2 regions of the Erythrobacter sp. Alg231-14 genome follow, and region 2 is predicted to be linked to the other one. Evidence: predicted binding sites of a transcription regulator. Region 2 holds the regulator's gene; the other holds the start of a gene.
The links. The regulator LexA, encoded in region 2, represses DNA repair genes until DNA is damaged. The targets are predictions, from matches to a motif close to GTTCCNCNCTTGTTCT.
Positions count from the first base shown of each region.

Region 1 (15,149 bases), 1.7 Mb from region 2:
GACAGTGCTGGTAGACCCCGCTGCCGATGCCGCTTCCAACATATCGCCAACCAAATCTTCTGGTTGGAACGCGGGAGCCGTGAAATTGGGGCGGTTGGCTAAGAGGCTGATAGCGGCTTGGGTCTGGCGCCGTGCCTTATAATAGCTGACCAGATTGTAGACGTAGCCGGCGTCACGTTGCGCATCGGCGGGCACAGGGATGCCGGCGTTTTGCGGCGTTGAACCGCGGATCAACGCCAATCGCGCCATCGCCATGTCGCGATCGCTCGGATCCAAATTGATGATGTGGCGCTCTGCGGCTTCGGCTTCTTCTTGCCAAAGCAGGGCTTCCATTCGCGCTTTGTGATCGGCGGCGGTGAACTGGCTCCCGAACAAACCGTTCAAATACGCCTCTGTAGGGCCGCTCATCGCGCCGCCACGCCATGCCGTGCGGGCTACTTCGAACGCGTCCGAACGTTGCGCTGCGGCAAGCGACAATGCGTAACGCGCCCGACCGGCATTGGTCAGGGGAGGCAGTGCGTCAAAGAAATTGAGGATTTCTGCTTGCGAAGGGGCTTCTTCGCCAAGGGTGTTTTCGGCGCGGATGCGGATGATTTCCGTTCGCGGAAAGTCCGGATAGGCCAAAGCGAATCCCGCGTAATCGGCAAATCGCAGCAAGCGGTTTTCCTGCAACAATTCCCACCGCGCAATCGCGGCGCCCATTTGACTGGGTTGTTGTGCAACCAGATTGCTGCGGTCGGGTTGTCCGCCCATTTGCGCCGAAGATGGCACCGCAAAGGCGCCCAAAGCTGCCGCAGCGAACGCCACAAAAGAGACAGGATTTGAAAGCAATTTATTGGCCATGCTGGACATAGTGCCGATTGGCTCCTTATCAGGCGCTTAACAAAAGGGTGGCGCACGATTTTTGCGCCGTCTTGCACTTTTTATTGTCTGATACAGGAATAATGCAATGTTCAGCGGTTCCATTCCCGCTCTGGCGACTCCTTTTCGCGACGGATCGTTGGATGAAGGTGCGTTTCGGCAGTTGGTCGATTGGCAGATCGACCAAGGCAGCGCCGCGTTGGTCCCTTGCGGCACCACAGGTGAGGCATCGACATTGTCGAATGCGGAACATCACCGTGTTATCGAAATCTGCATCGAACAGGCCGCCGGCAGGGTTCCGGTCATTGCCGGTTGCGGCAGCAACGACACCCGCAACGCCGAAATGCACATGGTGTTCGCAAAGAAAGCGGGCGCGGCGGCGGGCCTATGCGTTGCGCCGTATTACAACCGCCCAAGCCAAGCGGGATTGATCGCTCATTTCAGCTACCTTGCAGAATGCTGTGATTTGCCAATTGTTTTGTACAATGTGCCCAGTCGAACCGTGACTGATATCGAAGATGAGACTGTCGTCGCGTTGGTGCGCAAATATCCCGATCGCATCGTCGCTATCAAAGACGCCAGCGGCGATTTGTCGCGCGTGGCCGACCATCGGATGGGGATTGGGCGCGATTTTTGCCAATTGTCGGGCAATGATGAATTGTGGCTGCCGCACTCCGCTGCCGGGGGTAGGGGGGCAATTTCGGTCACGGCCAATGTTGCACCCGCCCTTTGCGCAGAATTCCAAGCCGCAATCGCCGCCAATGAGCTAAAGAAGGCGCGCGAATTGAACGACCGTTTGTTCCCGCTGCACTACGCCATGTTCTCCGATGCCAGCCCGGCTCCGGTGAAATACGCCCTTAGCCGTGTGCACGATTGGTTTTCGCCGAGCGTGCGCCTGCCGATTGTCGAAGCGAGCGCGGAATCACGCAAAGCAGTCGACGCGGCGTTGGAGCATGCAGGCTTGTTATAAGGCCGTGACCGGTCAATCGGCCGGGTTGTGTTCCTGAACAAAAGCAACCGCCGAATTCAGCATGATCTGACGCGTTTCCGATAGAGACAGCCAATGGTCTTCTCCGTCCAGCGTGATCAATTCATGCGGTTTGTCCTCATCGTCCAACGCATCGGCCATTTTGACCGAATGGATATAGGGCACGACCGTGTCATCGCGCCCATGGATCAACAAAATCGGCGCATCGGCGCGTTCGGCAAACCGTTCCGGTGACACCGCATCCCATGTATCGGGATCGCCAAGCTGTTCGCGTAGCGCCGTTCGGGTAATGCGTGTTTCGCCGCTGGCCCGGTAGTCTTCGCGGTACATCCGGCGAATATCGCTAACGGGTGCCACCGCAACGGAACAACGGTAGAGCCCCTGTTGCAACGTCACACCGGCAAGCGCGGCATATCCGCCATAACTTGCGCCAACGATACAAGCGCGATCTGGATCGACAATCCCAGCTTCTGCCAATGCGGCGAGCCCATCAGAGATATCTGTCTGCATTTTACGTCCCCATTCTCCGTAACCCGCCCGGCGGAATGCACCATCGCGATTGGTTGATCCGCGAAAATTGGGTTGAAATACGGCGTAACCGCGCGACGCAAATGCCTGTGCCCACCAATCGAAACGTTCGCTGTCAAAGCTGTGTGGCCCGCCATGCGGCAGCATGATTACAGGCAGGTTATTCGCTTCGCGACCCGGAGGCAGGGTTAGGACGCCGTCCATCTCCAATCCATCGGATGCTGTGTAATCAAAAGTGGAAAATGGGCCGACATGCTGCGGCTCAATATCGGGCCGCTCATAGGCGATCGCTTCGGCGGATAGATTGCCAACATCAACTGTGAACCAGGTCCCGCTGTCGAATTGGCCCGATGTTCTGACCACGACGTGACTTAGATCGTCGCTCCAATCCATCATGCTCATCGAGAAATCGGCAAAAGCTTCCCGCACCATACGAACGGCTTGGGCTTTGTCGGGATCTTCGAATACGGGACGGGGGTCTGCGCCTTCTTCCAAATACCCGCTTAGATGCCCTGTTTGCGCATCAAAATAGAGGCGATCAATGTCGATGCCGGGAAGAAATTCCTCAGGCTCACCGCCGCTCAACGGAACTTCGAACCGGCGCGAACGGTTGTTCTCATCAACGTTGTAATAAATCACAGACTGACCGCCATAACCCAAGCCGATCAAACCACTGCGACCGCTTACGGACTGACCTTCAGCGATGATTTGCCGGTTCCCATTGCGGATGTCCCATCGTCCGTTCTCACGATGGATGTCATAGGTTGCGGCAACGTCTCCATTGGCGTCGATCAACCAATCATTGTCGTGGTTGTCGCTGGCCGCGGTGGCGACGCGTTCGGTCGAATTGTCGACCATGTCGACGCGGTAAAGATACGGGCGGCCGTGGCGAAATTCATACTCGCCAGCGCGGATGCCTCTTGCCAATTCGATGGCACCAAAAAATCCGTACCAGCGGCCGCCGATCTGGCGAATGCCGTAATTGCCAAAGATTGAATTCACCAAGGTGCGCCGGTTGCTAAAAACGACGTTGCCTTGTTCTGCAACATTGATCGGAATGGTGACCGCGAACGAAAATTCGTGCTTGTCGGTGGTGAAATTTGCGCCCAGATCCTCGGTCGTGCTGTACGTCAACAACAACCGGTCCTCGCCAACCCAATCGAAACGGCGCACCTTATAGGCATCGACATTGGTGCGAGAGATAATGGCGTTGTTCTCATCAAAAGCAACAAGGACGCGCGTACCGCGAACGCTCAACAATGCGGCAAGACGCTTGCCCGACGGGGACAAGGCGGCGTCTTCGATCTCTGGCAATTCGCCATAGGCACTTAAAGCGGGAGCATCGTTTGCAGATGCGGCTATCGGTTGAACTGTTGAATAGAATGCCAAGCCGATTGTTGTTGCAACGACCATCGCTTTACGTAGAATTTTCATGACAACCTTGCCCCTTTAGGTGTTCGCCATTGAGTAATCGTCGCGAGTTTGACTGTTTGATTTTAAAAAAACAACTGTTTTACGATGGTTTATGGGACAAGGCAGAGGTGACTTTTCAATTCATGGCGGAGCGCGTAAAGGCCCACCCACTATGGCACGCCCCAAACCCGAAACCTTTGATAAATTGCACACGGTTGCGCAAAATCGGCGCGCGCGTTTCGATTACCACATCGAAGATAAGTTTGAGGCGGGTTTGGCGTTGCAAGGCACGGAAGTGAAAGCGCTGCGTGCAGGCGAGGCAACCATCGCGGAAAGCTACGCAGAATTGCGCGATGGGGAAGTGTGGTTGGTCAACGCCAACATCCCCGAATACAGCCACGGCAACCGGTTAAATCATGAACCACGTCGCCCACGCAAATTGTTGTTGAACACGAGAGAAATCAACAAGTTGTTCGGTGCAGTTGAAAAGAAGGGGATGACGCTTGTGCCCTTGTCCATCTATTTCAACAAGACCGGTCGCGCCAAGGTTGAACTGGCTTTGGCCAAGGGTAAACAAGCGCATGACAAACGCGCCAGCGTAAAAGACCGCGATTGGAAGCGTGACAAAGCGCGCTTGATGCGAGAGCGAGGATAGAATCGGAGCTTTCGATATAATGCGCGTGGGTCAGTTAACCCACTGGTCAGACGCGTTTCGGTACCCATATGCATAATCATGGTGGTCAGGCCTTCATATACCCGCATCGTGCGCGGCACGGTGTCATTGACCGCGCGTCGCGTGGCACGGAGCGTTGCTGTGCACAGCGCCCCACTGGATGAGGCGGCCTGACATGGGAACGCAAGGTTCATCGAAATCGGGTGGTAAGACTTGGGCTGCGGATATGTTTCGTAAATATATGCCCAAACGCGAAGAAATGGCCCGCAACAAATATCTGCGGCCGATCGCGCATCGTTTTCTAACGCCGGAATTGTGGCGGTTTACCCGCCGTTCGGTCCCGCGGGGCGTGGCGCTTGGTCTTTTCAGTGCGTTCATCATTCCAGTCGGTCAGATTTTTCTCGCGGCATTTTTGGCTTTGCCTGCGCGTGCGAACGTGCCGCTCGCGGCGCTTGTCACATTTGTCACCAACCCGTTCACGATCGCGTTTTGGGCGGTGATCGCGAACCGAGTCGGCCAATTTATCCTGCGCGTGGATGCCGCGACTTCGGGCGTTGCCAATGAGCAATTGCAAAGCGGCGATTGGCAATGGGTGATCGACGCGTTTGAATTTGCAGGTGTGACTGTCGTTGGCTTCTTTGTCCTTGCCATCATCTCGTCGGCGGTGGGTTATCTGCTTTCGAGCGCAATTTGGCGCGTTATGGTTGCACGCAGGCGGGCAAAACGTTTGAAACGTATGGAAGAGCGGCTCGACCAAAGGCTCAACGCCAATTAGAGTTGCCTATTGCGGCTATCAGTGTCGCGTTCCGTCGCAATTCCTCAGTGGTGAAAATCATGACAAACACCGCGGCTTCAGAATTGGCCAATCCCGGACCGGTCTTAGGGTTGGCAAATGAATCGGCAATAGCCGAACGCGGCGCGGTTTCGACCAACGTGCCAATGCTTTTGGGCATCACCTCCGCATTGGCGCTGAGCGCGGCTGTCATATTCTTCGTCACCTCCAATGTTGTTTTGACAGGCGCGTATGCGGCTGGATTGATCGTGCTCTTGATTGGCGTGGTTTTGGTTGAGCGAATGGGCGCAGAGACCGCGGGCACAGAATTGGCGGTGCCTGATTGGTCGGTCACTGTGGCGGCGATCGAAAAACAGGGTGAGGCAATTGCGATCACGGACAGGGCCAACCGTCTGGTTTGCGCGAACACCGGGTTCGTAAGCGCGTTCGGTGCGACAAGCTCTCCTCCTGCGATGCCATTTGAACGGCCTGCGCTTGAACAATTGAGCAAATTGACGCGAGAAGCATGGCGTGATGGCGCCGCGTCGTCGGGCGCAGTCTATGCTGGCAAAGGCGTGCAATGGGCGATTTCGGCAGAGCGAGCAGGGCGCGGCGACGATCATTTGATCTGGCGATTTGTGCGCGAAAACACTGATCACCGCGATTTATTGAGCGAATTGGATTTGACCGGACCGCTTGGCGAAGTGTTGAGCCGGGCCGGAATCGAGGCGGCGATCACCGCCGCCGATGGCGTCGTGCGCAGCGTCAGCGCCGGTTTTGCCGAACGGGCGTCAGGTGATCCAGCAGCGACCTTGGCTGGACAGAATTTCGCGAGCCTTTTGCGCGCGGATGATCGTGATCGAATATTCTTCGCGCGCGAAGGGCGGGGCGGTACGCCGCAAACTTTGATCGACGTGCCGCTTTCTGAACCATCGCAAGCAGGCACGACACCCGGCCCCGATGACGGCGCCTCTTTGATGTTGTTGGTCGATAGCGGCGTCGGCATTGGCAGCGTCTGGGGCAGCGGTCCCGATGGCGCTGGACAGGCGGGCGTCGCCCAGCTTGAGGCGTTGTTGGCGCAATTGCCGTTGGGGCTCGCCATGACCGACCGCGATGGTCGTTTTCTGTTCGGCAACGACGCGTTCCTAAGATCGGTCGAACGCGCCGATCACGGACTGCCCGCATTCCCAACCGATTTGGTAACCCGCGAAGACAAAGCGGCGCTTTCCGATGCTGTGCGCAGGCACGGGCGCGGACCCGCGACCAGCGGGGACATGGCTGTTCGCCTGACCGGAAGTCCCGACGAACCGGTTTCCCTTGGGCTTGCGGGCGTGCGCGGTTTGGGAGAGGCGGCGGTGTTGCTATCTCTGGCTGATTCCAGCGAGGAAACGCAGCTTAAACGTCAGGTTGCGCAGGCGACCAAGATGCAGGCTGTTGGTCAGCTTGCAGGGGGCGTCGCGCATGATTTCAACAACGTGCTCACCGCCGTTATTGGCACATGCGACTTGATGCTGCTGCGCCACACGCCGGGCGACAGCGATTATGATGACATTCAACAGATTCGCGCCAATTCAAACCGGGCCGCGTCGTTAACCCGGCAATTGCTGGCGTTCTCACGGCAACAGACCTTGCGGCCAGAAATTCTGCAACTCCCCGATGTGATCAGCGAAGTGGGACCCTTGATCAAACGATTGCTGGGCGAGAAAATTGGATATTATGTCCAACATGACCGCAATTTGGGCGCGGTGCGGGCCGATCCGCAACAACTTGAACAAGTGATCATGAACCTTGCCGTGAACGCGCGCGACGCCATCAATACCAAAGGTGCGCATGGCAAGATACAAGGTAAAGTCCCTGGAAAAGCGCCAGTTGAAGGCCGGATTTCATTGTTGACGCGCAGCCTTCAATCGAAAGAAACGATCAAACTGGGTACAGAGGTGTTGCCCGCTGCCGATTACACTGTGCTGATTGTTCAGGATAATGGCGGCGGCATCCCGGCTCAGGTTCTGCCCAAATTGTTCGAACCGTTCTTCACCACGAAAGAACAGGGGAAGGGCACCGGCCTTGGTCTGTCGACCGTGTACGGGATTATCAAACAGTCGGGCGGGTTTATCTTTGCCGACAACGTCACCACGCCCAGCGGCCGGGTTATCGGCGCGCGCTTCACGATCTATTTCCCGGTCCATCACGGCGAAGCGCCGCGCCGCGTTGAGGTGGTTGACCCGGTCGGATCGTCCGAATGGTCAAAAGGCGGGCGTATCTTGTTGGTCGAAGACGAAGATATGGTCCGCATCGTGGCCGAACGCGCCCTTTCGCGCGCGGGGTATCAGATCACGGCATGCCCGGGAGGCGAAGAAGGTTTGGCGGCGATCGCAACCGGTGACGACTTTGATCTGATTCTAAGCGATGTGGTCATGCCGGGAATGGACGGCCCAGCAATGGTTCGCGAAATTCGCGAACAACGCCCCGATGTTCCGGTCCTATTTATGTCGGGATACGCCGAAGAGGCACTGCGATCTGAAATCGATATCCCTGATATGCATTTCATCGCCAAACCATTCAGCGTGGCCGCCATCAGCGACAAAGTAGGCGCGGTCATGCGCGCTGCAAAGTCCGCCGAAAAGCTTGCCGATTAGCGCAATCCAAAATAATTTTTGTTCCACACTTGTTCTTTTGGAACAAACTGGGTACATGTGATTCCAACAGGGGGCGCCAAAGGGGCTTTCCCAACCCAAAGGTCGGTTAAAACTCAATAACCAACCTAGGAAAGTGAAGGAGCGCGTGCGATGCCTACTCAATTGAAATTAGTAGAGAAGGAAAAAGGCGTGGATCGTCAAAAAGCACTCGATGCTGCACTCGCTCAGATTGATCGGGCGTTCGGCAAAGGCTCCGCCATGAAGCTGGGTTCGAAAGAGGCGATGGAGGTTGAAGCTATTTCGACCGGCTCGCTGGGATTGGACATTGCTCTTGGTATTGGCGGCCTGCCCAAAGGACGCGTCATCGAAGTGTACGGCCCTGAAAGCTCGGGCAAGACTACATTGGCGTTGCATGTGATCGCAGAGGCGCAAAAGGCCGGCGGTACGGCTGCATTTGTCGATGCGGAACACGCGCTCGATCCCGTCTATGCAAAAAAGCTTGGTGTCGACATTGATGAATTGATTGTCTCGCAACCCGATACAGGGGAGCAAGCGTTGGAAATCACCGACACTTTGGTTCGCTCGAACGCGGTGGATGTGTTGGTCGTCGATTCGGTTGCGGCGCTTGTCCCACGGGCCGAAATCGAAGGCGAAATGGGCGACTCGCATGTCGGGCTTCAGGCGCGATTGATGTCACAATCTTTGCGTAAACTGACAGGTTCGATCAACCGTTCGAAATGTATGGTGATCTTCATCAACCAACTTCGCATGAAAATTGGCGTGATGTACGGTAACCCTGAAACGACGACGGGCGGCAACGCTTTGAAATTTTACGCCTCTGTTCGTCTCGACATTCGCCGCACCGGTCAAATCAAAGATCGCGACGAGGTGATTGGCAACTCGACCCGTGTGAAAGTGGTCAAGAACAAGGTCGCTCCGCCGTTTAAACAGGTCGAATTTGACATCATGTATGGTCAAGGGATCTCAAAACGTGGCGAGATTCTCGATCTTGGTGTGAAAGCAGGCATCGTGGAAAAATCAGGTAGCTGGTATTCCTATGACAGCGTGCGTATCGGGCAAGGCCGTGAAAATTCCAAGACTTACCTCATGGAAAACCCAGAAGTTTGCGACAAATTGGAAGCCGCCATTCGCGGTAAAACCGATGAGGTCGCCGAGGAAATGATGACAGGGCCGGACGCGGACCCCGAAGGCTGATCCTCAAGCGGGCAATTCGCGGTCACGCTTTGACCGCGCGCTCGAACAACCGGAATACCGGCGTGGACTGTCTCTCCCCCGAGAGGCGCGGTTCACGTCGGTTTTTCGTTTGTGTTCGGGAGTGTTTTGGGCGGCGACCCTCGCGGCAGCGTGCTTCTGCCGAAACGGTCCACAATTGCTTTGGCCAGAATGGTTCATTTGGCTCACGCTTTGGCTTGTCGAGACCTCATGCATTGCTTAACTGACATTGCATGACTTCGACTAATGACATTCGCCGCTCCTTTCTGGATTTCTTCTCAGGAAAGGATCACGCGCCGGTGCCAAGCGCACCGTTGGTTCCGTACAACGATCCCACATTGATGTTCGTCAATGCGGGTATGGTTCCGTTCAAGAATGTCTTCACCGGTCTGGAAACACCGCCCGCACCGCGTGCGACGTCTTCGCAAAAATGTGTTCGTGCCGGTGGTAAGCACAACGACTTGGACAATGTTGGCTACACCGCGCGTCATCACACCTTTTTTGAGATGCTTGGAAATTTCTCCTTTGGGGATTATTTCAAAGAACAGGCGATTGAAAATGCGTGGACGCTTCTCACACGCGAATGGGGCCTGCCTGCCGACAAATTGCTGGTAACGGTTTACCACACTGACGATGAAGCCTTCGATATGTGGCGCAAGATTGCAGGATTGCCCGATGATCGTATCATCCGCATCGCCACCAACGACAATTTTTGGTCGATGGGCGAAACCGGACCGTGCGGGCCAAGCTCAGAGATCTTCTTCGATCACGGCGAACACATCGCCGGCGGCCCTCCGGGCAGTCCAGACGAAGACGGCGATCGGTTCATCGAAATCTGGAACCTGGTCTTCATGCAATTCGACCAAGCGGCCGACGGCGTCCGCCGCGACTTGCCCAGCCCTTCAATCGATACCGGAATGGGTCTGGAACGGATCGCAGCCGTTATGCAGGGCGTGCATGACAACTACGATATCGACACGTTCAAGGCCTTGATCGCTGCATCGGAGAACCATACAAACGTCGCCGCCGCAGGGGCCAATGCTGGTTCTCACCGGATTATAGCCGACCACCTGCGTTCCACATCATTTCTGATGGCGGATGGTGTGCTGCCTTCCAATGAGGGGCGCGGATATGTTTTGCGGCGGATTATGCGCCGCGCCATGCGACACGCGCACCTTTTGGGAGCGGGTGAACCGTTGATGCATCGGCTTGTTCCTTCGCTCGTGACCGAAATGGGACAGGCTTACCCGGAGCTTGTGCGCGGTCAGGCGTTGATCGAAGAAGTGCTGTTGAGAGAGGAAACACAATTCCGCAAAACTCTCGATAAGGGACTCAAGCTGTTGGATGAGGCAACGGGCGATATGTCGTCTGGCGGAGAACTTAACGGCGAAACCGCGTTCAAACTCTACGACACGTACGGTTTTCCATACGACCTAACCGAAGATGCGCTTCGTGCGCGCGGGATCAGCGTTGATCGAACTGGATTTGATGGCGCAATGGAGCGTCAAAAGGCGTCGGCCCGTGCGGCTTGGAAAGGGTCAGGCGAGGCGGCTTCGGGAGAGGTCTGGTTTGACATCGCAGAGCGTGAAGGCGCCAGTGAATTCACAGGTTATTCGTCCACTTCGGGCGAGGGGACAGTCGTTGCCATTGTCAAAGATGGCGACGAAGTTGCATCGGCCAAAGCAGGCGAAGACGTTGTAATCCTGACCAATCAAACGCCGTTCTACGGTGAAAGCGGTGGGCAAACGGGCGACACCGGCACGATCAGCATGCCCGGCGGGTTGGCCGCAACTGTTACGGATACAAGCAAGCCGCTTGGCCGACTGCACGCGCATCATTGTGCCATATCGGCCGGCACGGTGTCGGTCGGCGACAACGTACAATTGGAAGTTGATAGTGAACGTCGATCACAGATTCGCGCAAACCACTCCGCCACCCATCTGGTGCATGCGGCATTGCGCAATCAATTGGGCAATCACGTAACGCAGAAAGGGTCGATGGTTGCACAGGATCGTCTGCGCTTCGATTTCTCCCATCCCAAAGCGCTCGACCTTGATGAAGTCACCGCGATCGAGGCGCAAGTGAACGCGGAAATCCTCGCCAATGAGCCGGTTGCGACGCGATTGATGAGCCCCGATGACGCCGTTGAGGCGGGCGCGCTTGCCCTATTTGGAGAGAAGTATGGCGATGAAGTCCGCGTCCTTTCCATGGGCCGCGCCAATGATGGTGGACTAAGTTATTCGGTTGAATTGTGCGGCGGAACTCATGTGAATGCGACGGGCGACATTGGGGTGTTTCGGATCATCTCTGAAAGCGCGGTTTCGTCTGGTGTCCGCCGAATTGAGGCTCTCACAGGTGATGCCGCGCGCAATTGGCTGGTTGGGCGCGAAGAGGCGTTGAAGTCTGCCGCAGGCGTAATTCGTGCCACGCCGGAAGAAGTCCCTGCTCGGATCACTGCTTTGCTTGAAGAGCGTAAGCGGCTTGAAAAGGAATTGGCCGAAGCGAAGAAGGCGCTTGCCCTTGGTGGTGGCGGAGCTGCGACCGGGGCTGAAGGCGGCGGTGACGAAGAGGTGGCCGGGATCGCATTCAGCGGGCAAGTGCTCGAGGGGTTGAGCCCTAAGGAGCTGCGCCCATTGCTGGACGAAACGAAGGCACGACTTGGATCTGGTGTTGCAACGATTGTCGCTGTGAATGACGGAAAGGCCAGCATTGCTGCGGCTGTTACCGATGACCTAACCGACCGTTTCAGCGCGGTTGATCTTGTGCGCAAAGGCGTTGAGGCTCTTGGAGGGAAGGGTGGCGGCGGTCGCCCTGACATGGCGCAAGGCGGTGGACCAGATGGCTCAAAAGGTGCCGATGCGATCGCAGCGGTAAAGCAAGTTTTGGCCGGGTAGCTGTTCGGCTACGCCGGGTCGGGATCGGCTGCTGACGTCCTTAACTTTGGTTTTTGATTGAGGCCCCCATCCACCTCCAACCGTTCGCGATATTCGTCCCGTTTCGCGTGGATTGATGCGATAACGGGTCCCATCGCCACGCCAATATCGACCAACACCGCTTCGGATAGCTGCAAGGAGCTTTCCAGGTTCTCTGGCACCGAATGGCTTGCGCCAGCCCGGTAGAGAGACGCAGCGTGATCGGTGTCGCGGGCGCGGGCCACGATAAGCAAATCGGGATATTCGCCGCGCAATTTGGCCACAAGACGCTGGGCCAAGACGGGTTCGTCCATCGACAGGACCAAAGCCGGTGCCTTTTCAATGCCAAGACGGGACAACGCATCGCCGCGCGCGGCATCACCAAAGGCTGCGCGATATCCGTCGCGCTTGGCGTTGTCGATCATATCGGGATCGGAATCGAGAATGACATAGGGTTGATCGTGCGTGACCAGCATATCGGCAATCAGTCGACCGACCCGGCCGCCGCCAATGATGATCGTGCGCGCCTCGCTTTCATCGCCATCGGGCAATTCGGGCACAGCTTCGACGCGCCGCGCAATGACCCGGCCCAGTTTGGCCAGAACCGGCGTAATCGTAAGCCCGATGGCGGTCACAATCTGCCAGAACTGGGCCGTTTCTACGTCGATGACCAAAGCGCTGGTCGCGGCGGCCAGCACGATCAATGATGTTTCGCTGGGGCTGGCCATTAAGACCCCAGTTTCAGTCGCTGTGCTGCGGCGGGCACCCATCAATTTGAGCAAACAGCCCGTGATGATTGCCTTGAACACCAAGACTCCGACCACGGCGGCGAAAATCTCACCCAGGTTGCGCCAGATCTCCATCACATCGATACTCATCCCGATTGTGATGAGGAAGACACCCAAAGCGAGCCCCTTAAACGGCTGCATGATCGATTCGACTTCGCCGTGATATTCCGTTTCCGCGATCAACAATCCGGCAATCAACGCGCCCACAATCGGGGAAAGGCCGGTCGCTGCGGTGGCCAAACTGGCGCCGATCACAACCAGCAAAGACGCCGCCAAAAACAGCTCGGGGCTCTTGGTGCGTGCGGCTTGGCTAAACAGGCGGGGAAGGGCGAATCGGCCGATCACCAATAGGGCGATGATGACAATGCCCCCTTGCACCAATGTCGTCGTCAACCCGCTCATGCCGTCCGTGGCTGCGTTGGGGGCGAGCGCGCCGAGGATGAAGATGATCGGCACGATCATGATGTCTTCGAACAACAACATCGACAATGCGGCGCGTCCAACCGGCGAACGGGTCCCCGATATTGGCAGCACAATCGCGGTCGAAGAGAACGCCAAGGCAAAGCCCAAGGCGAGCGCCGCTGTCGTGTTCATCCCGCTGTAATAGCCAAAGAAGGCGGCCGACACGCTGCCGATGATCAGCAGTTCCAAACTGCCCAAACCAAATACGAGGCGGCGCAATTGCCATAGGCGGTTGAATGACAATTCCAGCCCGATCGCAAACAGCAACAAGATGATCCCAAAATCGGCGAACGGCGTTAATCGGTCCGGATCAGAAATCGTAATATGGCTAAGCCAGGGGACGCGATTGACCAGAGTCCCCAATCCATAGGGACCAATCAGAATTCCGATTAGGATAAAACCGATGATTGGCGTGATGCGAAAACGCGCAAACACGGGGATCACAATGCCCGCCGACCCCAAAATCACGAGCGCATCGGACATTACCGGAGAAAGGGTCAGTTCGCCTGCCATAGGATGCGATTAGCCTTCCTTGTCGATTGTGTCACGGATTGCGGCGATTGTTGATCAACGAGGGTTTGCACATTGAACGGGTCAGGGCGATCCAATCGTCCAACAAATAGGGCGGCCATTCGGATCGAACAGCCGCCCCATGAATTCTATGTTGAAAATGTGGACGGGCGGCGGAACCACCCATCCAGGCCAATTTACGACCAGCTTTTCATTTCGGTTTCGAGGTTTTGAACGATCGCTTCAAAGAATTGCTCAGTCGTCAGCCAGTTTTGGCTTGGGCCGATGAGCAAGGCGAGATCCTTGGTCATTTGACCTTTTTCGACGGTTTCGATGCAAACACGTTCAAGCGTTTCGGCGAATTTCACCACATCGGGTGTTTCATCGAACTTGCCGCGATACATCAGGCCGCGCGTCCACGCGAAGATTGATGCAATCGGGTTGGTCGACGTTGCCTTGCCCTGCTCATGCTGACGGAAGTGGCGTGTAACGGTGCCGTGTGCTGCTTCGGCTTCGATGGTCTTGCCATCAGGTGTCATCAAAACAGATGTCATCAGGCCGAGTGAGCCGAAACCTTGAGCGACCGTGTCCGATTGAACGTCGCCGTCATAGTTTTTACATGCCCAAACGAACTTACCGCTCCATTTGAGAGCCGCCGCGACCATGTCATCGATCAAGCGGTGTTCATAAGTGATGCCTGCTTCTTCAAACTTGTCTTTGAATTCTGCTTCGAACACTTCTTCGAACAGATCTTTGAACCGGCCATCATAGGCTTTCATGATCGTGTTCTTGGTCGACAGATAAACAGGCCATTTGCGATCAAGGCCGTAATTCATCGATGCGCGGGCAAAGGCGCGGATAGAATCGTCGAGGTTGTACATCGCCATCGCGATGCCCGATGATTCGAATTCAAACACATCAAGATCAAGCTTGGTGCCGTCGGTGCCTTCATACACCAAACGCAGCTTACCCGGGCCCGGGATCAATGTGTCGGTTGCGCGATATTGGTCACCAAATGCGTGGCGACCAACAACAATCGGATGGGTCCAACCCGGCACAAGGCGCGGCACATTGTCGATGACGATTGGTTCACGGAAAACAACACCACCAAGGATGTTGCGGATCGTGCCATTTGGCGAACGCCACATCTTCTTAAGGTCGAATTCCTCGACGCGTTCTTCATCCGGCGTGATGGTTGCGCATTTCACGCCAACGCCATGTTCTTGAATCGCGTTGGCCGCATCGATCGTGATTTGATCGTCGGTCTCGTCGCGTTTTTCGATTGAGAGGTCGTAATATTTAAGGTCAACGTCGAGATATGGGAGGATCAGCCGCTCGCGGATCCATTGCCAGATGATCTTCGTCATCTCATC
Region 1 is NZ_LT702999.1:736,580-751,728, reverse strand. Features, by position in the region: gene BQ8290_RS03470 (lytic transglycosylase domain-containing protein) at 1-852, opposite strand, end outside; gene dapA (4-hydroxy-tetrahydrodipicolinate synthase) at 950-1,831, shown strand; gene BQ8290_RS03460 (alpha/beta hydrolase family protein) at 1,844-3,811, opposite strand; gene smpB (SsrA-binding protein SmpB) at 3,963-4,445, shown strand; gene BQ8290_RS03450 (DUF2062 domain-containing protein) at 4,705-5,238, shown strand; gene BQ8290_RS03445 (response regulator) at 5,403-7,871, shown strand; gene recA (recombinase RecA) at 8,022-9,086, shown strand; gene alaS (alanine--tRNA ligase) at 9,338-11,998, shown strand; gene BQ8290_RS03430 (cation:proton antiporter domain-containing protein) at 12,007-13,779, opposite strand; gene BQ8290_RS03425 (NADP-dependent isocitrate dehydrogenase) at 13,974-15,149, opposite strand, start outside.
Region 1: a site for LexA is predicted at 7,892-7,907, ahead of recA (recombinase RecA). Genes of this name have one in related genera too.

Region 2 (15,149 bases):
CATTCCAAATGGAAGAAGGCCGCCCGCAACTCGCCGAACTGGTTGCTGGAACGCAATTTTTGATCTTTGACGTTGTCGACATCACCCGCAGCGCGGCCCCACCTTTGGACGAAGTGCGCGATGATCTTACGTTTGGCTGGCGTCGTTCCGAAGGGAACAAAATGGCCGAAGAGGCAGCCTCTCGTATCCTTACTGCCGTTCGCGGTGGTGAAACGTTGAGCGATGCCATGCGCGCGGAAAACAGTGATCTGACGCAGATTGAAAACATCAGCCTGCGCCGCAGCGAATTGTTGGCCGATCAAAGTCGCCGCGTTCCCGCCCCGTTGGTCTTGTTGTTCTCCATGGCGGTCGATTCGACCAAATCGCTGGAAGAGGCGAACGATTTGGGTTGGTTCATCGTTGATCTGGATCGCATCGAAGTCGATCCAATCGAGGATGACAGCGGATTGATCGAGAGCGCTCAGGCGGAATTCTCCCGCGTCCTCGTCTCGGAATACAACCAACAATTGATGCGGGCGATCCGATCAGAGGTTGGCGTAGAGCGTAATGAGGAAGCCATAGAGGCGATCCGCCAAACGCTTTCTGGCGAAAACTGAGGCTGAATATGCTGCGGTCAACTTGCTTGATAATTGCGTGACAGAAACGGCCAATCCTCAACCCAACGCTTTGACATCCGGTGCCCCACTCCCATCCGGATTGGAAAACGCCGCCAAGGCGCGCGACGCATTGGCGATGGGCAATCCGACATTGGTATGGCGCAAAATCGTCGCAGACAGCGACACGCCGGTGGGCGCAGCGCGTCGGTTGATAGAACCCGGGCGCGGTGATTTCCTGCTGGAATCGGTGGAAGGCGGCGAAGTGCGTGGGCGATACAGCCTGCTTGGCCTCGACCCCGATTTGGTGTTCCGCGCGAGCGAAGGCGTCGCGGCGATCAATCCGGCCTGGAAGACCGATCGCGAAGCGTTTGAAACCTGTGTCGAGGATGACGGTTCGAACAGCGACGCGATGAAGGAATTGCGCGTGTTGGCCGACAAATGCCGCATCGATGTGCCCAACGCTTTGCCCCCGGCATTGGCGTGTTTGGTGGGGTATTTTGGGTATGAGACCATTGGTCTTGTCGAGAAATTGCCGCGCGCCGCGCCCAGCGAGTTGGCATTGCCCGACATGCTATTTGTGCGCCCGACCGTCATCTTGGTCTTTGATGGCCTATCTGACGAATTGTTCTGCATCGCGCCCATATGGGCGTCCTCCAATCCCAACCTCAGCATTGAACAAGCTGGCGAACGCATTGACGAAACCTTGCGCGCTCTCGCCCACAACCGCCCCGCAGAGCCTCGCGCCAGCGCCGATGCGATCACGCCAGAGCTAACGCCGGTAATGTCGGGCGAGGAATACAAAAGCCTCGCTTTGCGCGCCAAGGACTACATCTTGGCCGGCGACATTTTTCAGGTTGTGCTCGCCCAACGTTTCACCTGTCCGTTCGAATTGCCACCGTTGGAGCTGTATCGGTCCTTGCGCCGGGTCAATCCATCACCGTTCCTCTATTTCCTCGACTTACCCGGTTTTGCCATTGTCGGGTCCAGCCCAGAGATCTTAGTCCGGGTGAGAGACGGCGAAGTGACCATCCGTCCAATCGCCGGGACGCGCCCGCGCGGTGCAAGCAGGGTCGAAGACGACGCGAACGAAGAAAGCCTCTTGGCCGATCCTAAAGAGCGCGCTGAACATTTGATGCTGCTCGATCTTGGTCGAAATGACGTGGGCCGTGTTGCTGCAAAAGGCAGCGTCGAGGTCACCGACAGTTTCACCATCGAACGATACAGCCATGTGATGCACATCGTTAGCAATGTGATCGGCGAATTGGCGGATGATAAAGACGCAATCGATGCGTTGTTCGCAGGCTTTCCCGCCGGAACGGTATCCGGCGCACCCAAAATTCGCGCCTGTGAGATTATCGCGGAATTGGAGCCCGAAACACGCGGCGCCTATGCCGGCGGGGTCGGATATTTCGCCCCCGATGGATCGGTGGATTCATGCATCGTTCTGCGTACCGCCGTCGTCAAAGACGGGACCATGCATGTTCAAGCCGGCGCGGGTATCGTTGCCGACAGCGATCCGGAATATGAACTTGCCGAATGCCGGGCCAAAGCCGGCGCGTTGATTGCCGCCGCCCGCGAAGCGGTTCGCGTGGCAAGCGAACCGACATTTGGCCAATGACCCTAGTTTTTAGATGAGCGTTCCTATGACCCCACACGGCCCTTCACCAACCCGGATTGCATCCTTGGGCGCATTGGCTGCGGCGTTGCTGCTGACCGCATGCGATGCCCGACCCGCGGGTGAGCCTGTGGTAAGAACGGAATTGGGCGAGCCGGTCGAAAGCGTATCATCGCAATCTGATCAAGCGGCCCTCGACGAAGCGGCTGCTGCAGAACTGGCTCTCGCGCAGGGGAACGGCCCTTGCCAATCGGTGACATTCGAAGGGGTCCCCCTCACCCACTGCATCGCAGACCCCGAACAGCATCGCATCCGCGCATCACTGGCCCCGTCCAGCGGCGCAAATTTCGGCACAATCGAAGGGTGGGCCGCTGGTCGCAATGAAAGCGATATCGCCTTCGTCATGAACGGCGGAATGTACGACGATAACCTTAAAGCGATGGGGTATTTCGTGCAGGATTCCGACCGCCTCGTCGAACTCAATCGCGCAGATGGCAGCGGTAATTTCTTTCTAAAGCCAAACGGAGTGTTCTTTGGCAGCAATGACCGTTGGCGCATTTTGGACACCGAAACGTTCCTAAGGACGATCGGCGATCGCCCGCAGTTTGGCACGCAATCGGGGCCTATGTTGGTCATCGGAGGCGACCTGCACCCAGACATCCAAGACAACGGCCCATCAAAAGCCATTCGTAACGGGGTGGGCATCGACGCTTCGGGCAAAGCGCATTTTGTAATCTCGGATGCTCCGCTAAGTTTTGGACAATTGGCGCGGTTTTTCCGTGATGAATTGAACGCGACCAATGCGTTGTTCCTGGACGGGAACATTTCATCGCTTTGGAACCCGGCGACGGGCCGGATGGACAGCCGCCGTGTCGGCCCGTTGTTGGTTGTGGAGACGAAATAATGTCGAACTCGAACATGCTCACCTACGAACGGACGCTCTATCCCGAGATTGAGCCCTATGAGACGGGCATGCTGGACGTGGGTGACGGGCATCAATTGTATTACGAGCGGTGCGGCACGCCGGGGGCGAAGCCTGCGGTTTTCCTGCACGGCGGACCTGGCGGCGGTATGTCTCCGTCGCATCGTCGACAATGGGATCCGGAGCTGTACGACGTTCTGCTTTTTGATCAGCGTGGCTGTGGGCAATCCACGCCGTTCGCCGAGATTGAAAACAACGACACTTGGCGGATTGTGGCCGATATTGAACGGCTTCGCGAAATGTGCGGGCACGATGCGTGGCAAGTGTTCGGCGGAAGCTGGGGCGCGACCCTTGCGCTGGCCTATTCACAAACGCACCCCGACCGCACGACAGAGATCGTCCTGCGCGGTGTCTTCCTAGCCCGGCAGAAAGAGAAAGGCTGGCTCTATCGATTTGGCGCGAGCGAGATCATGGCCGAACAATGGGACCAGTTTGCGGGCCTCATCCCAGAGGGCGAGCGTGATGACCTAGTCAAAGCCTATTACGCGCGCCTGACGAGCGATGATGAAGCGACCCGGCTTGCCGCGGCAAAAGAATGGTCTTTGTGGGAAGGCACGGTCGCGACCTTGCTGCCAAACGAAGATCTCTTGGCCGAATTCGAAGACCCATCCAAGGCGGTCCCGTTCGCGCGGATATGCGCACGCTTCTTCCTCGAAGACTTCTTCCTTGAAGAGGCGCAATTGGTCAAAGACGCGCACAAAATCGCGCATATCCCGACGATCATTGTGCAGGGTCGTCATGACATCTGCACCCCGCCGGGCGCCGCATGGGAGATCAAGAAAGCCATGCCGAAAGCAGAATTGTGGATGGTCCATGATGCCGGGCACAGCGCCAGTGAACCGGGCATTATAGATGGTCTGGTCCGCGCGACGGACAGGTTTGCGAGTAAGATATGAGCGGAGCCGACATTCTCGTCATCGATAATTACGACAGTTTCACGTTCAATCTGGTCCATTATTTGATGGAGTTGGGCGCTGATGTGCGGGTTGAACGCAATGATGCGATCACCGCTGCTGACGCGATTGCAACCGGCGCAAAGGGGATGTTGATTTCCCCCGGCCCCTGCACTCCCAATGAAGCGGGGATTAGCCTCGATCTTGTCGCGGCCTGTGCGGACAGCGAAACGCCCTTGCTCGGCGTGTGTTTGGGCCACCAATCCATCGGTCAACACTTTGGCGGCACGGTTACGCGCGGCGGTTTGATGCATGGCAAAACTTCGCCGGTTACCCACGATGGAACGGGCGTTTTTGCCGGGCTGCCCTCCCCCTACACCGCAACGCGCTATCACAGTTTGGAAGTGGTCGATGTGCCGTCATCTTTGATCGCGAATGCGCATGCCGACACGCCCGGTCTCACCACCGCCAGCGTCATGGGTTTTCGCCACGAAACGCTGCCCATCCATGGGGTGCAATTCCATCCAGAGAGCATCGCGACCGATCACGGGCATGCGTTGCTCGCCAATTTCCTGAAAATTTGCGGCGTCGATGCGCGCCTGCCCGAAAGAGTAACCGCATGAGCGTGCTTCCCGATATTTCCAAACCTCTTACCGAAACGCAGGCCGAAACCGCGTTTGGAACGCTGCTCGATGGCGCGCCTAGCGTCGAAGAAATCGAACAGTTCCTTATCGATCTCTCTGTTCGCGGAGAGACATCGAACGAGATTGCGGGTGCGGCGCGAGCGTTGCGGGCGCGGTTGATCCCGATTGATGCCCCAGAGGGCAGCATCGATGTGTGCGGAACGGGCGGCGATGGTCACCACACGCTCAACGTGTCTACCGCGGTTAGCCTTGTCGTTGCGGCATGCGGCGTTCCTGTGGCCAAGCACGGCAACCGCGCGGCATCATCCAAAGCAGGGGCGGCGGACACGTTGGAGGCGTTGGGCCTCGATATGGATGCGGCAGGTAAGACAGCGGAGAAAACGCTCAACGAATTGGGCATTTGCTTTCTGTTCGCGAAAAACCATCACCCGGCGATGGGGCGTATCCAACCAATCCGAACCAAGATCGGCAAACGAACAATCTTCAATCTGATGGGCCCGCTTTCCAATCCGGCTGGCGTTAAAAGCCAGCTGATCGGGATCGCAAGACCGGCTTATGTGCCGATCTATGCCGGGGCCTTGGCCAAGCTTGGCACGGGGCGTTCTTTAATCATTTCTGGTGATGAAGGACTTGATGAATTGAGCCTAGCGGGCGGCAATGAAGTTGCAATCGTCACAGGCAATACATTCGAAATGCAGCGTTTGCACCCCGATGATGCCGGACTACCGGTGGCACCAATCGAAGCGATACGGGGCGATGATGCCGTGCACAATGCGGCCGCTCTCAATGCATTGTTGATGGGCGCGCCCGGCCCATATCGCGATGCCGTTTTGTTCAACGCGGCCGGCGCGTTGCAAGTGGCCAATAAGGGCAGCGATTGGGCCGACCGCGTTGCTATGGCAGCCGAGTCCATAGACAGTGGGCGAGCAAAGGACCTGCTGCAAAGCTGGATCGCATTGGCGAAATAGGGCGCGACATGAACAAGTTAGAAGAAATATGTTCGCACAAAGTCGGCGAAGTCGACACGCGCAAAGCCGCCACTTCAACGGGCGAATTGCAGGCCCGCGCGAACGAGCAAAGCGATGTGCGCGGATTTGAAAATGCCTTGCGCAGCGCATCAAAGGGCGGATTTGGATTGATCGCCGAAATCAAAAAGGCGAGCCCTTCTAAAGGCCTGATCCGCGCCGATTTCCGCCCCTCCGATCACGCCGCCGCCTATCAAGCAGGGGGTGCTGCGTGTCTCTCCGTCCTAACCGATGCGCCCTATTTCCAAGGGCATGAAGATTTCCTGATCGCAGCGCGCGCGGCCTGCGACCTGCCGGTCTTGCGCAAAGATTTTATGGTCGACCCATGGCAATGCCTCGAAGCGAGAGCGATGGGGGCCGATGCGATCCTAATCATCGTTGCCGCGTTGGAAGACAGCGCGATGAAAGAGATCGAAAGTGCTGCGCGCGATCATTCTATGGATGTTCTGATCGAAGTGCATGATGAGGCAGAGATGGAGCGTGCTTTGACGCATTTGTCGTCGCAATTGATCGGGGTGAACAACCGCAACCTTAAAACGTTTACGACATCGCTCGAAACGACAGAACGATTGGCACCGATGGTCCCCGAAAGCGCGTTGATTGTGGGGGAAAGCGGCATTGCAACGCATGCTGATTGCACCCGATTGTCGCAAAGTGGGGTGAACACCTTCCTTGTCGGAGAAAGCTTGATGCGCGCTGACGATGTTGCCGCCGCCACACGCGCGCTGCTTGGTCAATAGGCCGCTTGGTCAAAAGTCTCATCAAAAGCCACACTGTCCTACTTCGACGCGTCATGGCATGACGGCCCAATGGACATAATGGACCTCAGAATAAGTGGCAGATTTTGCGCCGAAGAGGGCCGGCGGCTTTGTCCCTCCGGACCGTGTAACATGCGGTCCATGTCTCTGGTCAGGTTGATCAGCACTCGTCTTGGAAATGGGCGCTAAGGAATTGAGTATGAACGGTTTAACCCATCTAGGCGAAGACGGTGCGGCGCGCATGGTCGACGTAGGATCCAAGGTCGAAACGCATCGCGTTGCAATCGCCTCGGGGCGGATCACCATGTCGGCCCAATCGCTCATCGCCATTCGCGAAGGTGACGCCCCAAAAGGCGACGTTTTGGGAACCGCCCGCCTTGCCGGGATCATGGCCGCCAAACGCACAGGCGACCTCATCCCCTTGTGTCACCCGCTCGGACTGGAAGCTGTGAATGTCGAATTCGAGTTGGAAGACACCGCCATTCGCGCCACTGCCACCGCATCCTTGACCGGTAAGACCGGGGTGGAAATGGAGGCGATGGTGGCCGTCTCGACTGCTTTGCTCACCATCTATGATATGGCCAAAGCGATCGACAAAGGGATGGTGATCGACGCGGTGCGATTGATCGAAAAGCGTGGGGGCAAATCCGGTACATGGAAAGCAGACGCGCAATGAGCGCATTGCTGACCTTGGAAGAGGCGCAGGCGCGATTGCTCGCCCTCGCCCCGCAACCCGCGCTAACGCGTTCGGGCGTTGCCATCGCACACGGCGCCTTTTTGGCCGAAGACCTTTTGGCCATGCGCACACAACCGGCCGCCGACCTATCGGCGATGGATGGCTACGCCATTTGCGGTGATGGTGCATCCGGCGCCAAAGGCACATGGACATTGGTCGGCGAAAGCCGCGCTGGGTTGCCATTCGACGGCGCATTGAAGGATGGTCAGTGCGTTCGGATATCAACCGGCGCCCATGTCCCACCCAGTGGTATCAGCGTTCTGATCCAAGAAAACGCCCACGTTGATGGCGATACAATCTCCCTCGCCCCCGATGAGCAAGCACCCGAAGACGGTCGACACATCCGCAAAGCCGGGTTCGACTTCACCAAGGGTCAAACGATCTTGGGCAAAGGGACACGAATGGGCCCGGCGCAAATTGCCCTCGCTCTGTCTGCTGGCCACGACACCATCCTGCATCGCGAGAAGCCCTACACCTCTGTCTTAGACAGCGGTTCGGAGCTGACGCAATTCGCGGCAGATTGCCAACCGCATCAGATCCCGGCCAGCAATGGGGCGATGATCGCCGCCATGTTGCAACCCTTCACAGGGCTCGTCGAGAATCTAGGCCCCGTTCCAGACGATATGGATGCACTTGCCGCCGCATTGGACAAGGCTGACGGACACATACTGATCACGTCAGGGGGCGCATCCGTCGGCGATCACGATCTCATGCAGGCCGCATTGAAGGCGTGGGGCGCTGAGATCGATTTTTGGAAAGTCGGGATTAAACCCGGCAAGCCGTTGATGGTCGCGACGCGAGGGAAAGGGGATGAAAGGCAAGTCATACTGGGCTTACCGGGCAATCCTGTTTCCAGCTTTGTCACTGCATTCCTATTCGCTTTGCCTTTGGTGAAAGCGGCCATTGGCGACCCTGAGCCGTTGCCAAAGCCGACCTATGTGAAATCTGCCGAGGCACTGCCCGCGGTGGGAACCCGCAGAGAGTTCCTGCGCGGCGTGTGCGATGGCGCAACCGTCAAACGCGCGGCGTCGCAGGATTCGAGCGCCCTGCTCGCCCTGGCATCATCCAATTGCCTAATAGATCGACCCGCCGGGTCAGATGCGGTCGCGATCGGACAGCTTGTTCCCATCTTTCATCTTGAGAATGGCTGAATTGCGCGGTTTTACGCATTTCACCCGCTTGACTTAACTCCGTAAGTTGCCTAATTGTTCTGTATTCGTTCACCATATCGGTGCGCGATCAATGCTTCGAACGCATCGTTATTCTGGTCTGTGATCGGGCGATGCCTCTGGGGGTGACAGAGTTTGGCACCGGGTCTGTGTAATAAAACAGGCTGTGCGGTGCGCCTTAGGGAGTTTGCTGATGTTAACGGCAAAGCAACACGAATTGATCCGCTTCATTCAAGAGCGGTTGGAAGACACTGGCATCTCGCCAAGTTTCGAAGAAATGAAAGAGGCGCTCGATCTAAAGAGCAAATCGGGCGTTCACCGCTTAATCTCGGCTTTGGAAGAGCGTGGATTTATCCGACGTTTGCCAAACCGTGCCCGCGCTTTGGAAGTGATCAAACAACCCGAAGACGCGACCCCTGCACCACGAGCAAGCCAACCGGTAACGTTGGCGGCAAACGATGCGGTGCCTGCGGCGGTCCGTCCGAAAGTGGCAGCCCCCGAACCGGCGAACGACGTCATTGAAATTCCCCTTCATGGTCGCATCGCGGCCGGTGCTCCGATTGAGGCGTTGGAGGGACAAAGCTCTCTTCCTGTGCCTGCGGCATTGTTGGGACCGGGCGAACATTATGCGCTTGAGGTGTCGGGCGATTCCATGGTCGAAGCCGGTATTTTCGATGGTGACTTTGCGCTTGTTCGTCGCACCGACAATGCACGCGACGGAGAGATCGTCGTTGCGCTTGTTCGCGGCGAGGAAGCCACATTGAAATATCTGCACAAAGACAGCGGCATGGTCCGCCTTGATCCTGCGAATGCGGCTTATGACCCACAGGTCTACGGTGCAGAGGAAGTCCAAGTGCAAGGTAAGCTTGCCGGTCTGTTGCGACGCTACCATTAAGGGTTGGAGTTGAGCCGGGGACGATCGGCGTCACTGCACGTCAATCGTCCCCGCCCAACCACCATCCATGCTCGCCCTGCCCCGTGGCGACCGACGTGATCTCTTGATTGGCGAGGTCGATAGACAATCCGCCGCTTTGTTCCAGCATATTGCGGTCCGCTTTCAACCAACGCGGTGCACACGAATAGGGCAGATATCGATCAGCAACAACGATGTCCGCCCGCTCACACGCAGCGGCTAAAGCGCGTTCTTCCACCAATTCGCGATTGCGCGCGAGTAAGAGCGACCATTGTCGCCCTCCCCGATCCAGCGTGATGACGCAAAATTCGGTTGAACATTGTGCTCCTTCCCAATCCGCCATCGGCAAAGGATCGCTGGTAACACTCGACATTTCGAGCAGATTGTCGCGCGAATAGGATGATCTGCTGTCCCGCAAGGAAAGCAATCGGCGGCTGCCATCTTCATCCGTCATTGTGATACCGACATGGCGTCCTTCGCGTCCGATCAAAACATCTGGAATAGGCGTCATCATCAACATGCCGGTCGCGATCACCGCTGGTACAAAGCCAAGCAATCTTGCCCTTCCATTCCAAAGCGCGAGCCACAATCCGCCCAACACGAATAGGCCGATTGTTACCGTGCTCATTTGCGGCATCAATTTGACCGCACCGGGTTGCGCCGACGTGAAATGTGCAATGCCCAGCAACATGTTGAGTGATGCTTCCACCACCCACCAAAACGGTTTGCCCAACCCAATCAAATCAAACGCCAATGCAACAGCGATAAGAGGCATCGATATGAAGGTAACCAAGGGGATCGCGATGACATTGGCCAAAGCGCCGTAAAGCCCCGCGCGGTGAAAGTGGAACAGCACAACGGGCATCAACGCAATTTCAATCACCAACCCAGTCACGAACAACATAAAGATATTGCGACCGGTGCGATGGAACCACGGCTCCTCGCGCGGGGCGAGGAAGGCTTTCACTGGGCCGCTCGTATGCAAAGCGACAATCGCGAGAACGGCAGAGAAACTCATTTGGAAACTGGGCCCAACGACGCTTTCGGGCCATAACATCAGGACGAAGATCGCCGCGACTGCCACCATGCGCAGAGACAAAGCATCGCGCCCCATGGCCAGAGCGATAAGCACAAGCATTGCGGCCACACAGCTGCGCACGGTCGGCACTTGGGCCCCGGTCAATAGAGTGTATCCAATTCCCGCCAACGCACCCGCAGCGGCGGCCAAGACTGGCAATCGCACCCGCAAAGCAAGGCTGGGAAACAAAGCCAACAATTTGATCGCCACGAAATACACAGCCGCGATAACCGCGCTAACATGAAGCCCGCTAATCGCGAGCAAATGGGTTAGTCCGGCATCCCGCATGGCGTCTTCGTCGGCATCACCAATGGCACCGCGATCGCCGCTGGCAAAGGCGGCAGCGATAGTCCCCGCCCCGCCATCCACGCGGCTGCGAACATGGGATGATAACGCCCGTTGCGCAGCGACCATTCCGCTAGCTTTGGGCGCGGGTTCAACAATCTCAACCGCCCCCATCACGCTGCCGGTGGCCGCTAACCCTTTGAACCATGCTGCACGCGCAAAATCATACGCGCCGGGCAACATCGGGCTGGCGGGAGGCATCAATCGCGCTCGCAATCGCACAACGGCGCCTTCTGCTAGGGCTTCATCGTCGAAAGTCTTGCCAACGCGCTCACCGGCATCAGCCACCGCCTTTTCCAATGTGTCCAGCGGCACATTGACACGGATCTTGCGCCCTTGGCCCGTTTCCGCATCGCGAACGGCCAACGTCAGTCGGATCCGTTCTTGCGCGGGTTGATCATCGCGCTCCAGAATGTAACCCTGAACGCGTTCTATGGTGGGCCTATCCAATGCCTTCGCGCCGACCATTTCGGACCGTATCCAAATGACGCAAATTCCGGCGGCAAATACCAACGAGCACGCAATCAAGGCCTGCCGGACTTGCCCTCGCTCCGCTTTGTCCCGCCAAATGGCGATAGCAAACAGCGCAGCAAGCAAGCTGAGGCCGATTGCTCCCATCCATTGCCAAGGTGTCTTAAGCGCAAACCATGCGAGGATGCCGGCCGCAAAAATCACCGCGAGCCATGGTGCTCGGTCAAAGCCAGCCTGCGATAAAAAACGTTCGACAGCCCCTGCTATTCCTCGCCCTGCGCTGGACAAGCCGTCGACCCTTTGCCACAGGCGCGGGGTAGCCCTTTGGGGTGTGGCCGGATCGTTCTCATGATCAGCATCGGTGCTGTTCGGATCGCCGGCAATAGGAATAATCGGCGTATCAGCCATTGGCCATGTCCCTTTGGACCCAACACCATTGGGCTAGGCCGGGTTCGGTTTGCTAAGTGAATAGGAAATAACAGCTAATGGCAAGCCCACAGGCCAAAACTGCAACCGGAAACGCTGCCGGAACCGTCGTCACCCGCTTTGCGCCGTCACCCACTGGATTTCTGCATATCGGAGGCGCGCGCACCGCGTTGTTCAACTGGCTGTATGCACGCCATCACGGCGGCAGAGCGCTGCTGAGGGTCGAAGACACCGATAAGAAACGGTCCACACAAGACGCTATCGACGCGATCCTGGATGGGCTGGATTGGCTTGGGTTGGATTATGATGACGCGCCGACATTCCAATCGAAACAGGCCGACCGTCATGTCGAAGTCGCCAACAAACTGCTGGCTGCGGGCCATGCCTATAAGTGTTTTGCCACGCCCGAAGAATTAAGCGCGATGCGGGAGCAGCAAAAGGCCAACAAGGAGCCCATGCTGTATGATCGCCGCTGGCGCGATCGCGACCCATCCGAAGCGGCGAACGGTGCACCCTTTACTGTCAGGCTGAAAACGCCGTTGTCGGGTGAGGGAACAATCCACGACGAAGTGCAAGGCACTGTTTCGGTGAAGAATGCCGAACTGGACGATTACATCATTCTGCGCGCCGATGGGACGCCGACATACATGTTGGCGGTTGTGGTCGACGATCACGATATGGGCGTTACGCATGTCGTGCGCGGCGATGATCATCTCAACAACGCCTTTCGCCAATTGCCGATCTATCATGCGATGAACGATATCGAAGGCGACTGGCCCGAACCCACATACGCCCACATCCCCTTGATCCACGGAGCAGACGGAGCAAAACTGTCTAAACGGCACGGCGCGCTTGGCGTGGAAGCGTATCGCGATGACATGGGTATCCTTGCCGACGCATTGTTCAACTATCTGCTGCGACTTGGATGGGGCCACGGGGACCGCGAAGAGATCAACCGCTCCGAAGCGATCGAACTGTTTGACCTATCCGGGGTGGGCAAAAGCCCATCGCGATTTGACCTCAAAAAGCTCGAGAATCTCAACAGCCATTACATCCGCGAAGCCGATGATGCGACGCTCGCCGCCCTCGTGTTACCACGTATAGAGGGGCCGTCGGATATTGGCCTCCTAACGCGAGCGATGCCGGTTCTTAAAACTCGGGCGAAGAATCTCGATGAACTTGCTGATGGTTCGACCTTTTTGTTCGCGCAGCAACCCATGTCGATGACCGAAAAAGCGGCTAAATTCCTCGATGACGATGCCAGAACGCGGCTTAACGCCATATCAAAGGCTCTTGAGGCCGAAAATAACTGGACAATCGACGCTCTCGAAGCCACTACCAAATCGCTTGCCGAAGAACTCGAACTGGGTTTTGGGAAGCTGGCACAGCCAATGCGCGCTGCGCTCACTGGGACAACAACGTCACCGGGAATTTTCGATGTTCTTGTCCTTCTGGGACGGGAAGAATCTCTGGCACGGCTTAACGCACAAGCGGCGTAACAACCGAATTCCAGAAGCACACAATTGGGCAGGAGACACACCTTGGCAGACAAGCAAGCCAAACTCGAAATTGACGGGCAAACACATGAGTTTCCCGTGCTCGAAGGCAGCACCGGCCCCGATGTGGTCGATATTCGCAAGCTTTATGGCGCGACAGGCAAATTCACATTTGACCCTGGCTACAAATCGACGGCGAGCTGTGAAAGCGCGCTGACCTATATTGATGGCAATGAAGGCGTGCTGCTCCATCGCGGTTATCCAATCGGGCAATTGGCCGAACATTCCTCATTCATGGAAACGTCGTACCTGTTGTTGAACGGCGAATTGCCAAGCAGTGATGAGCTTTCTGAATTCAACCACACGATCACGCGACACACAATGCTGCACGATCAATTACGCCAATTTTATCAGGGTTTCCGCCGCGACGCGCACCCTATGGCGATCATGTGCGGTGTTGTGGGCGCTCTTTCGGCGTTTTACCACGACAGCACCGACATTTCTGATCCAGAACATCGCAAGATTAGCTCGCACCGTTTGATCGCAAAAATGCCGACGATTGCGGCGATGGCGTACAAGTATTCCATCGGTCAACCGATGATGCAGCCTGACAATTCGCTCAGCTATACGGGCAATTTCTTGCGCATGACGTTCGGCGTTCCTGCCGAAGAATACGAAGTGCATCCTGCCATTGAAAAGGCGATGGATCGGATCTTTATCCTTCACGCCGACCACGAACAGAACGCCTCGACATCAACGGTGCGTTTGGCCGGTTCGTCGGGTGCCAACCCGTTTGCCTGTATCGCTGCGGGCATCGCCTGTCTTTGGGGTCCGGCGCATGGCGGCGCTAACGAAGCCGCTCTCAACATGCTGCAGGAAATCGGTTCGCCTGACAAAATCCCGCACTACATTGAACGTGCAAAGGATAAGAGCGATCCGTTCCGTCTGATGGGCTTTGGTCACCGCGTTTACAAAAACTACGATCCGCGTGCGACAGTGATGCAGCAAACATTGAAAGAAGTGTTTGAAGCGTTGAAGGTCGACGATCCCGTGTTTGAAACCGCGCTGCGGCTTGAAGAACTCGCGCTCAACGATGACTATTTCAAGGAAAAGAAGCTGTTCCCGAACGTCGACTTCTATTCCGGCATCATTTTGTCGTCGATTGGTTTCCCAACCACCATGTTCACCGCCCTCTTCGCCCTCGCCCGCACCGTGGGTTGGGTCGCACAATGGAACGAAATGATCTCCGATCCAGGTCAGGTTATCGGCCGCCCGCGTCAGCTTTACACCGGCCCGACGCAGCGCGATTACGTTCCTGTCGGAAACCGTTAATTCGAAATTTGATCGACACGATCTAACGCCGAATGCAATAGGGCGATCCTACTTCTGCTGCCGCAGAGTGTTAGGATCGCCCTTTGTGCATTGTGGGTTAGGATAGATGATTGTCGGCATCGCCAATAGGTGTGCCCATAGGGTGCGTAGCGGGATTAGCCTCGCGGCAATGTTAGCCTAAATTCTGCACCGCGCTCATCGTCAACACGGTCCGATTGGACGACTTCAAGATCGCCGTCCATCGCCAGCGCCAATCGTCGCGATATATAAAGGCCTAGGCCAGAACCGCTGTCGTTGCCGCCGTCAGAATCGCGCCCAAGCCGTTCAAATTTATCAAAAATTCGATCCGCCTGATCGGTTGACACTCCTGCCCCTTGATCAATTACGCGCAGATCGACCGGGTCATCACTTTCCGCGCCAACCGCAATGGTCACAACGCTGTTCTGCGGCGAGTAAGCGATCGCATTGCCGATCAAATTGATCAGGATCTGTAAGACGCGCCGGAACTCTGCAATGGCGATGACCGGGGCATCGGGCTTCGTTATGTTCAAAGCAATCCCGCGATCCTGTGCGCGCACCCCCAATATGCCTGCCGCACGCGACGCCGCGTCGCCAAGGTCAACCGCCTCTTGAGCCGTAGTAAAGCCGGGGGCTTCGACAACTTCCAAAT
Region 2 is NZ_LT702999.1:2,469,257-2,484,405, reverse strand. Features, by position in the region: gene BQ8290_RS11860 (SurA N-terminal domain-containing protein) at 1-596, shown strand, start outside; gene trpE (anthranilate synthase component I) at 733-2,214, shown strand; gene BQ8290_RS11850 (phosphodiester glycosidase family protein) at 2,240-3,115, shown strand; gene pip (prolyl aminopeptidase) at 3,115-4,089, shown strand; gene BQ8290_RS11840 (glutamine amidotransferase-related protein) at 4,086-4,709, shown strand; gene trpD (anthranilate phosphoribosyltransferase) at 4,706-5,698, shown strand; gene trpC (indole-3-glycerol phosphate synthase TrpC) at 5,707-6,495, shown strand; gene moaC (cyclic pyranopterin monophosphate synthase MoaC) at 6,713-7,189, shown strand; gene BQ8290_RS11820 (molybdopterin-binding protein) at 7,186-8,400, shown strand; gene lexA (transcriptional repressor LexA) at 8,612-9,313, shown strand; gene BQ8290_RS11810 (ComEC/Rec2 family competence protein) at 9,354-11,633, opposite strand; gene gltX (glutamate--tRNA ligase) at 11,711-13,150, shown strand; gene BQ8290_RS11800 (citrate synthase) at 13,193-14,479, shown strand; gene BQ8290_RS11795 (ATP-binding protein) at 14,635-15,149, opposite strand, start outside.